3 regions of the Pseudonocardia autotrophica genome follow, and region 1 is predicted to be linked to each of the others. Evidence: predicted binding sites of a transcription regulator. Region 1 holds the regulator's gene; each other region holds the start of a gene.
The links. The regulator LexA, encoded in region 1, represses DNA repair genes until DNA is damaged. The targets are predictions, from matches to a motif close to CGAACACGTGTTCG.

Region 1 (3,204 bases):
CCGGTGGGCCGGCCGGCGCCGACGCCGATCCCGACCTGCCGGCGACGGCGGCGGGGCGCTGACCCGGGCGGTCCCGGCCGGGTCCCGGAGCGCACCGGGCGGTCGTGCCCGGGTGGTGTTCCGGCGGGTCGCGGCGCCGCTGGTGGCTGCGACACTCGGCCTGGTGCCCGCCACCGCGGCTGCCGCGACACCGTCCGCGGCGGCGCAGGCGCGTGCCGTGCCGGGGCCGTCGGCCGCAGCGCCGCCGGTCGCCGAGCCGCAGCCGGTGTGCACCATCGACGACCCGCGGCTGGCCGAACTCTCCGGACTCGTCACCGAGGGGGCGCCGGGGGAGCGGCCACAGCGCTACCACGCGATCGTCGACGGTGGCGGCACCGCGCAGGTGTTCACCCTCGATCCGGCCGGCTGCGCGGTGACGGGGGAGCGGAGCGCACCGGTGCGGGTCACCGACGTCGAGGACCTCGGCCGTTCACCGGACGGCGATCTCTGGCTCGCCGACATCGGGGACAACACGGCACGCCGCGAGTCGGTGCGCCTGGTCGTGCTGCCGGTCGACAGGCCGCCCCGTACCTACGACCTCGTCTACCCGGACGGCCCGCGGGACGCCGAGGCGGTGCTCGTCGCCGACGACGGGACCCCGCTGATCGTGGACAAGACCTCCGGTGCGGCCGGGCTGTACCGCCCCGCGGAACCGCTCGCCGAGGGACGGCCGCTGGAGCTGGAACGGGTCACCGACGTCGTCCTGCCGTACTCGGCGACCGCCGGTGGACCGCTGGGGGCGATCGGTACCCGCACGATCACCGGCGGCGCCGTGGGGCCGCCGGACGCGGATGGCGGACGGGCCGCGGCGCTGCGGACCTACACCGACGCGTGGCTGTTCCCGCTGCCCGACGGCCCGGTGACCGGGGACGTCCTGGTCGAGGCGCTGCGCGGGGCGCCGTTGCAGGTGCCGTTGCCCGGCGAAGCACAGGGCGAGGCGGTCGCCCTGGACGGCCGCGGGGCGCTGCACTCCGGCACCGAGACGCGGGGACTGGCACCGGCGGGTATCCGGACGGTCCCCGGCGCGGTCGCCGCGGCCACGGCACCGGCGGCGCCGGTCCGGGCACAGCCCGCAGAGGCGCCCGACGCCCGCTCCTTCCCACCGTGGCTGCCCGCCGTCGCCGGAATGGCGGTGGTCGTCGGTGTGCTGCTCGCCGGTGTGGGGGCGATGGCGCTGCACGGCCGCCGCAGACGCTGACCGCGCCGCCCCCGGGCTGCGGATCGGAGGCGGCGCAGATCAAGGGTGGCGCGGATCAGAAGCAGCGCGGTCAGCGGCAGCGCAGGTCAGAAGTGGCGCAGGTCAGAGGTGGCGCCGATCAAGAGTGGCGCAGATCAGCGGCACCACGGGTCAGCAGCGACGCCGATCAGCGGCGGCGCGGGTCAGCGACGGCGCAACCCGCAGGCCGCGCATGATCGGAGTCGGCGCATGATCAGAGGCGGCGCAGCACCGCGACGACCCGGCCGAGGATCGACGCGTCGTCCCCGGGGATTGGCTCGTAGGCGTCGTTGGCCGGCATCAGCCAGATGTGACCGTCCTTGCGGCGGAACGTCTTCACCGTGGCCTCGCCGTCGATCATCGCCGCGACCACCTCGCCCTGCTCCGCGACCGGCTGCTGCCGGACGACGACCCAGTCCCCGTCGGTGATCGCCGCGTTGACCATCGAGTCACCCTTGACGTTCAGCAGGAAGAGCGTGCCCTCCCCGACGATCTCCCGGGGGAGTGGGAACACGTCCTGCACGGCCTGCTCGGCCAGGATCGGGCCACCGGCGGCGATGTCGCCGATCAGCGGCACGAACGCCGGAGCGGGCCGCTCCGAGCGGCTGGCCTCGGTGTCGGCGTCGGTTCCGTCGCCTGCGCCGACCTGCTCGGGGCTGCGCACGTCGACCGCACGGGTGCGGTTCGGATCCCTGCGCAGGAAACCCTTGCGCTCCAAGGTCCGCAACTGGTGGTGCACCGACGACGTGGAGGTGAGCCCCACCGCGTCGCCGATCTCCCGCACGCTCGGCGGGTAGCCGTAACGGTCCACCCAGTCCCGGATCACCGCCAGGACCTTCCGCTGTCGCGGGGTCAGACCGCGTGTGTCGGCCGGGGGCTCGGGGAACTCCCGGACGTTGGCGGAACCCCGCCCGGGGGACGCACCGCCTCCGGACTCGTCCGCTGCCATCGCATTCGCCTCCTCGAGGATGTACCGGCACGAACACTAGCCGCCTTCGGCCGGTCCGCCAAACATGCGTTCGAAGTTCACCGCCCGCGTGTCGTGGATTCCGTCGGGCACCGGTGGTACAAACTCGCACAGGCGTTCGATCGAACATCGATTCGATTCGAGTGGCCGGGTGTCCGAGGCGGGCGCCCGTTCGGGCAGAAAGGGCGAGCGGCATGGGTGTGGTGACCGAGATCCGGCCGTCGGGCACGCGGCGACCGGCGGAGTTCCGGCCGGTCCGGTCGGCACCGGCGGCGCAGGTGGCACCGGCGGCACGGGTGGCACCGGCGGCACGGCCGGTGCAGCCGGCGGGTGGCGTGCTGCGGCGCGCCGCAGCGGGTCTGGGGATCGGGCTCGCCTCGGCGACGGCGGTCGTCGGGCTGGGCCTGCTCGCCGAGATCTCGGCGGCCGTGTCGGCGTCGCCACCGCCGGTCGGCGTCGTGGGCCCGGCGGGCGACTGAACCCGGCCGGGGCGGGCTGAGCAGCGGCGATCCGATTTCTGTCGGGGTCCGGTGTTAGACAGCTCGCACGTCCGTTCGACCGGTCCCGGGGAAGGGCCGGCCGGATCGGGCACGGCGCGCGGCCGGGTGTGGCCGCCGTCGACGGTGACCGTTCCGCCGGAACAGGCGGGTGGTCCTCGATGAGCAGGAGGAGCCATGCAGGAGCTCGACGTGCGTGAGGTGGCGCGGCAACCACGGGCCGGCGGGACGGGCCGGGCAGCGGCCGCCGGGGTGCGGCAGCGGTCGGTGTCCACCAGGTTGCGGGAGCGGCCGGGATCCGCCCGTGCGGTGCCGTGCGCAGGGGCCACGCGTCCGGCCCGCGGGTCCGCCGCGGCCCGCGCCGCAGTCCGGTGGGCCCTGCCCGGGGTCGTTCCCGGGGCGTCCGTGCCGTCCGGCGGCGTCGTGCGCGAGCCCGCCGAGGGCAGCACCGTGGCTCCGGTCCGGCCGCCGTCGGTGCAGGAGCC
Region 2 (3,204 bases), 2.2 Mb from region 1:
ACGGCCACCGACTCCGGCGTCGACCTCGTCGAACACCATGGTCGGTACCGGATCGGCACCGGCGAGCGCGACCTCGAGCGCGAGCATCACCCGGGACAGCTCGCCGCCCGATGCCCCCTTGTGCAGTGGCTGAGCCGCGGCACCGGCGTGCGCGACGAGCCGGATCTCGATCTCGTCGACGCCGCCGGAGCCGGCGTGGCACTCGCGGCCGTCGACCACCAGCACCGGGCCGGAGTCGCCGGCCGGGCGCGGCGCGACACCGACCTGCAGCCGGGCGTCGCGCATCGCGAGACCCGCGAGCTCGGCGGTGGTGGCCTCCGCCAGCCGCCCGGCGGCCTCGGTGCGTGCCGCGGTCACCGCGGCCGCGTGCTGAGCCAGCTCGGCGGCCAGCTCGTCCCGGCGGGCGGCGAGTGCGGCCAGCGCGTCGTCGGAGGTGTCGAGACCGCTCAGCCGCTCGCGGGCGGTGCGCGCCCACTCCAGCACCCCGTCGGTGTCGCCGGCGTACTTGCGGGTGAGCGAACGCAGCTCGGCCTGCCGGGCGAGCACCTGTTCGAGCCGTTCCGGATCCGCGTCGAGCCGGTCCAGGTACCCGGAGAGCTCGGCGCCGGTGTCGGCCAGGATCGCGAGCACCTCCGCGAGCCGTGGCCCCAGTTCCTGCAGCGCCGGATCGCCGCTGCCCTCGGTGAGCGAGCGCGCCTGCCCGACCAGCCCGATCGCGCCGGGAAGCTCTCCGTCGTCCGGCCCGGACAACGCGGCCCGCGCGGTCTCCGCGGCGGCGCGCAGGTCATCGGCCTCGGTCATCCGGCGGCCCAGCTCGACGAGCTCACGATCCTCCCCCGGCTGCGGATCCACCGACTCGATCTCGGCCAGACCGTGCCGCAGCATGTCGGCCTCCTGGGCCAGCCGGCGGGCGTTGCCCCGGCGCTCGGACAGCTCGGCGATCACACCGGTCCATTCGGTGCGGATCGCCCGGTACGCGGCCAGCGGGACCGCCACCGGTTCGCCGGCGAACCGGTCGAGCAGCGCCCGCTGGTCGGAGCTGCGCAGCAACCGCAGCTGGTCGTTCTGCCCGTGCACCGCCAGCTGCGCCTCGGCCAGCCTGCCGAGTACCCCGACCGGCACCGACCGGCCACCGAGGTGGGCCCGTGACCGCCCGTCGGCGGAGACGGTGCGCGCGGCGATCAACGTACCGTCTTCGTCCGGTTCGGCGCCGACCTCCTCGGCCAGCTCGAGCGCACCCGGCGACGCCGCGAAGCGACCCTCGACCACCGCCCGCCGGGCCCCGGACGACACCCTCGACGATTCCGCGCGACCGCCACCGAGCAGGTTCAGCCCGGTCACGACCATGGTCTTTCCCGCACCCGTCTCACCGGTCAGCACGGTCAGGCCCGGGTCGAGCTCCAGGGTCGCGTCGTCGATCACTCCGAGGCCCTGGATCCGCATCTCGGCCAACATGGGTGGGACCATACGTTCGAACCCCGACGGAAAACATCGCCGACACGCGATCAGGGGCGAACATGTGTTCGTACGGTCGGATCCGTGCGGCGAGCGGTCGATCAGGTGTTCGAGGACCGCCGTTGCTGTGCGCCGCGCCAGCCGCGGACCGGAAGATCGAACTTGCGGACCAGCCGGTCCGCGAAGGGCTGCGCCGCCAGCCGCACCATCCGCACCGGCTCGGCGGCCCGGGTCAGCTCGACCCGAGCTCCCGGCGGCACCGCGATCGTCCGTCGTCCGTCGCAGTCGAGCACCGCGGGCGGCCCCTCGGCGGAGACCTCGATCGCGACCGCGCTGTCCGGTGCGATCACCAGCGGCCGGGCGAAGAGTGCGTGCGCGTTGCTCGGGACCACCAGCAGGGCCTGAACCTGTGGCCAGATCAGTGGGCCGCCCGCGGAGAACGCGTACGCGGTCGAGCCGGTCGGGGTGGAGCACAGCACGCCGTCGCAGCCGAACGACGACACCGGCCGGCCGTCCACCTCCAGCACGACCTCCAGGATCCGGCCTCGGGTGGTCTTCTCGACGACGGCCTCGTTCAGCGCCCAGGTCCGGCCCAGCACGTGCCCGTTGGCCCGTACCACCGCCTCCAGCGTGGTCCGCTCCTCGACCTCGTAGGCGCCCGCGGCGAGCTTGTCGAGCGCCTCGTCGAGGGTGTCCTCCTCGGCCTCGGCGAGGAACCCGACGTGCCCCAGGTTCACCCCGAGCAGCGGCACCCCGGACGGGCGCGCGAGATCCGCGGCGCGCAACAGCGTCCCGTCGCCGCCGAGGACGAGGACGGCCTCCGCACCGGTCGCGCAGTCCGGGCCGGCCGACACCTGTACCGGGGCGAGGTGCGCCGGGACATCGGGATCGGCGCCGATCTCGGCCCACTCGTCGGCCAGTACCCGGGTCCGCAGGCCCAGTCCGCCGAGTTCGCCCATCACCCGCAGGGCCGTCTTGCGGTTGGCCGGACGCCCGGTGTGCAGGACGAGCAGGACCTCCCTCATGCGGGTCCGTCCGCGACGGCCGCGGCCAGCATCGGTTCGAGCTCGGGACCGGGCCCGGGGTCGCCGTCGGGGCGTCGCAGGTGCAGGAAGTACTCGACGTTGCCGGACGGGCCGGGCAGCGGGCTGGCCACGGCGCCGAGCACCTGCAGGCCGTGCTCACCGGCCGCGGCGGCGACACCGTGCAGCGCGTCGGTCCGCAGTCCGGGATCGCGGACGACGCCGCCGGAGCCGAGCCGCGCCTTGCCGACCTCGAACTGCGGTTTGACCATCGGGAGGAGGTCCCCGCCGGGGGCGGTGCACGCGGCGAGCGCCGGCAACACGGTCCGCAACGAGATGAACGACAGGTCGGCGACGGTCAGGTCCACGGGTCCGCCGATCTGCTCCGGTTCCAGCGCGCGGACGTTGGTGCGGTCGTGCACCCGGACCCGCTCGTCGGACTGCAGCCGCCAGACGAGCTGGCCGTAGCCGACGTCGACGGCGACGACCTCGCGTGCCCCGCGCTCGAGCAGCACGTCGGTGAAGCCGCCGGTGGAGGCTCCGGCGTCCAGGCAGCGCCGCCCCGCCGGGTCGACGGTGGTGAAGGCGTCGAGCGCGCCGAGGAGTTTCTTCGCGCCGCGCGAGGCCCACTCCGGGCCGTCGTCGTCGGGCCGGACGACCACCGGCGCATCCCGTTCCACGACCGTCGCGGGCTTCGCGGCGGGCATCCCGTTGACCGTGACCCGGC
Region 3 (3,204 bases), 2.5 Mb from region 1:
GCTCACGCACCCCGACCAGCGGAAGCTGCTGGCCGAGGACCCGTCGCTGATCAGCTCGGCGGTCGAGGAGTTCCTGCGGTTCGACTCTCCCGTCTCGCAGGCCCCGATCCGGTTCACCGCGGAGGACGTCACCTACTCCGGCGTGACCATCCCGGCCGGCGAGATGGTCATGCTCGGGCTGGCCGCCGCCAACCGGGACGCCGACTGGATGCCCGAGCCGGACCGGCTCGACATCACCCGGGACGCCTCCGGCGGGGTGTTCTTCGGGCACGGCATCCACTTCTGCCTCGGTGCCCAGCTGGCCCGGCTGGAGGGCCGGGTCGCGATCGGACGGCTGTTCGCCGATCGCCCGGAGCTGGCGCTCGCGGTCGGCCTCGACGAGCTGGTCTACCGGGAGTCGACGCTGGTCCGGGGGCTGTCGAGGATGCCGGTGACGATGGGGCCGCGCAGCGCCTGATCCCGTTCGCGGACGGGCCGGGCGGCCCGTCCGCGAGTACGGTCAGCCGCTCAGTGGTGCCCCGGTCTTCTCCCGCACCTCGTCGGCGGTGACGCCGGGAGCGGTCTCGACCAGCGCGAGGCCGCCCGGGGTGACGTCGATGACGGCGAGATCGGTGACGATCCGGGTGACGCAGCCCAGCCCGGTGATGGGCAGGCTGCACGACTCGACGATCTTGGGCGTGCCGTCGCGGGACACGTGGTCCATCATCACGATGACGGTGCGGGCGCCGTGCACGAGGTCCATCGCGCCGCCCATCCCCTTGATCATCTTCCCGGGCACGGCCCAGTTGGCGAGATCGCCGTTGGCGGCGACCTGCATGCCGCCGAGCACGGCGACGTCGAGCTTCCCGGCGCGGATCTGGGCGAAGCTGTCCGAGGAGCCGAAGTAGGCGGCGCCGTCGTTGACGGTGACGGTCTCCTTGCCCGCGTTGATCAGGTCGGGATCGACCTCGTCGTCGGCCGGGTAGGGGCCGACGCCGAGGATCCCGTTCTCCGAGTGCAGGATCACCGTGCGGTCGGCCGGGATGTGCCCCGGGACCAGGGTGGGCATGCCGATGCCGAGATTGACGTACGAGCCGTCGGGCAGCTCGTCGGCGACCCGGGCGGCCATCTCGTCGCGTGTCAAGGCCATGACTACCTCACCGTCCGGAACTCGACCGGCTTCTCGACGCCGGGTACGTGGAGCACCCGCTGGACGTGGATGCCGGGGGTGTGCACGTGATCGGGATCGAGCTCGCCCGGCTCCACCAGGTGCTCGACCTGGGCGATCGTGACCCGCCCGGCCGCGGCGGCGTCCGGGTTGAAGTTCCGCGCGGAACGCCGGTAGACCAGGTTGCCGTGCCGGTCGCCCTTCCAGGCGTGCACCAGGCCGAAGTCCGGGGTCAGCGCGCGCTCGAGGACGTAGGAGACGCCGTCGAACTCGCGGACCTCCTTGGCCGGTGACATCACCGCGACCGACCCGTCGGATGCGTAGCGCCACGGCAGCCCGCCGTCGGCGACCAGGGTGCCGACCCCGGCAGGGGTGAAGAACGCCGGGATCCCGGCCCCGCCGGCACGCAGCCGTTCGGCCAGGGTGCCCTGCGGGGTGAGTTCGAGTTCCAGTTCGCCGCCCAGGTACTGGCGGGCGAACTCCTTGTTGTTGCCGACGTAGGAGCCGATCGTGCGCCGGATCCGGCCGGCCGCGAGCAGGGTGCCCAGGCCGAACCCGTCGACGCCGAGATTGTTCGAGATCGTCTCCAGGTCGGTCGCGCCCTGCTCCAGCAGCGCTGCGATCAGCACCGTCGGAACCCCGGACATGCCGAACCCGCCGACCGCCAGCGACGCGCCGTCGCCGATGTCGGCGACCGCCTCCGCAGCGGATGTCACCACCTTGTCCATCACGCACCTCCGTCGAGAGCCACGCTACCGCTACGTTCGTCTTACGTACAAATGTTCGTTCTGCGAACACAGCTCGGCATGCGAGCGGACCCCTCGCGGGCCGACACCGGCGAGAGGTCCGTTCGTGCGGGTGGGATCAGCCGGCGACCGGATCGGAGTGCTCGTCGCCGACCGTGATCTCTCCGTCGGTCACGACGTCGGCGTACACCCCCGCACACGCCCACACCCCGCCGATCTGCGGGATCTCGATCCGGTTGTGCTTCGCGATCGTGCGCAGAGTGTCGGCGTCCCGCTCGAGGTCGCCCTGGGCGAGCGTGGTCATCACGCACCGCATGGTGGCGAACGAGTACCGCACCCGGACCCCGCCGATCAGCGACTCCCGGCCCGGCCAGTCGTTCTCGACGAACCCGGTGTCGGCCCCGCGCAGCACGACGTTCGGCCGGTACCTGCGCGCGTCGAAGCCGGCGTCCGGGGCGAGCTCGCGCAGCCGGTCCAGGGTGGACTCGGTGAGCACGTGCAGCGTCGAGAGGTCGAAGAAGGTGCCGGGCGCACCGAACATCGAGACGTCGAACCGGCTCACCCGCTCGCCGGTCGCCTCGTGCCGGGCGGTGGTGCCCTCGATCAGCTGCTCGGGTGCCAGCTGGTCGATGGGCAGGCCCTCGATCTCCGGCCACACCTCCTCGAACTGGCTGCCCTCGGGCGGCTCGGCGATCAGCCGCACCTCCCGGCCGAGCGCGCTGGAGAGCGCGGTGTCGATCCCGGCGTCGTCGGAACGCAGCATCGACCCGTCCGGGAACCGGATCTCGACCTCGGGCAGCGGCCGTCCCGGTTCCGGATCGGCGGCGAACCGGGCGGAGAAGTCCAGCAGCCCGGCCCACAGTCGCGGGACCTTGGCGCTGGCGACGGTGCCGGACTCGACGTCGTACACGGCCAGCGCGCGGTCCCCGAGCAGGCCGCGCGCGGTCACGGCGGCCCGGTCGAGGCTCTCGCCGAGCATGGATTTCACGGGGTACCGGTGCAGGGAGACGACGCTCATGGCGGTGTGTCTACCGGTCACGAACCGGGCCCGACCAGGAGTTCCTCAGCCGAGGAGAGCAGTGCGCAGTTCGTCCGCGGATGCGTACACCGTGGTGGCTCCCGCGGCCTCCAGTTCGCCCGGCTCGGCGTAGCCCCAGCCCGCGCCGACGCAGCGCAGGCCGTGCTCGGCCGCGCCCTCGACGTCGTGCAGCCGGTCGCCGACCATCAACGGCTCGTCGGCACCGGTCGGCCCGCCGAGCCGGCGCAGCGCCTCGGCGACGACCGCGCCCTTGGTCGGACGGTCCGCGGTGC

Region 2: the regulator LexA is predicted to act here: its motif matches at 1,513-1,526, upstream of recN (DNA repair protein RecN).
Region 3: the regulator LexA is predicted to act here: its motif matches at 1,920-1,933, upstream of Pdca_RS21540 (CoA transferase subunit A).

The regions. Positions count from the first base shown of each region.
Region 1 covers NZ_AP018920.1:2,119,863-2,123,066, forward strand. The annotation lists gene hflX (GTPase HflX) at 1-62, shown strand, start outside; gene Pdca_RS10170 (hypothetical protein) at 164-1,237, shown strand; gene lexA (transcriptional repressor LexA) at 1,470-2,204, opposite strand; gene Pdca_RS35435 (hypothetical protein) at 2,417-2,701, shown strand; gene Pdca_RS10185 (hypothetical protein) at 2,897-3,204, shown strand, end outside.
Region 2 covers NZ_AP018920.1:4,288,060-4,291,263, forward strand. The annotation lists gene recN (DNA repair protein RecN) at 1-1,455, opposite strand, end outside; gene Pdca_RS20050 (NAD kinase) at 1,557-2,480, opposite strand; gene Pdca_RS20055 (TlyA family RNA methyltransferase) at 2,477-3,204, opposite strand, start outside.
Region 3 covers NZ_AP018920.1:4,606,234-4,609,437, reverse strand. The annotation lists gene Pdca_RS21550 (cytochrome P450 family protein) at 1-457, shown strand, start outside; gene Pdca_RS21545 (3-oxoacid CoA-transferase subunit B) at 500-1,129, opposite strand; gene Pdca_RS21540 (CoA transferase subunit A) at 1,132-1,875, opposite strand; gene Pdca_RS21535 (MOSC domain-containing protein) at 2,012-2,911, opposite strand; gene Pdca_RS21530 (HAD hydrolase-like protein) at 2,957-3,204, opposite strand, start outside.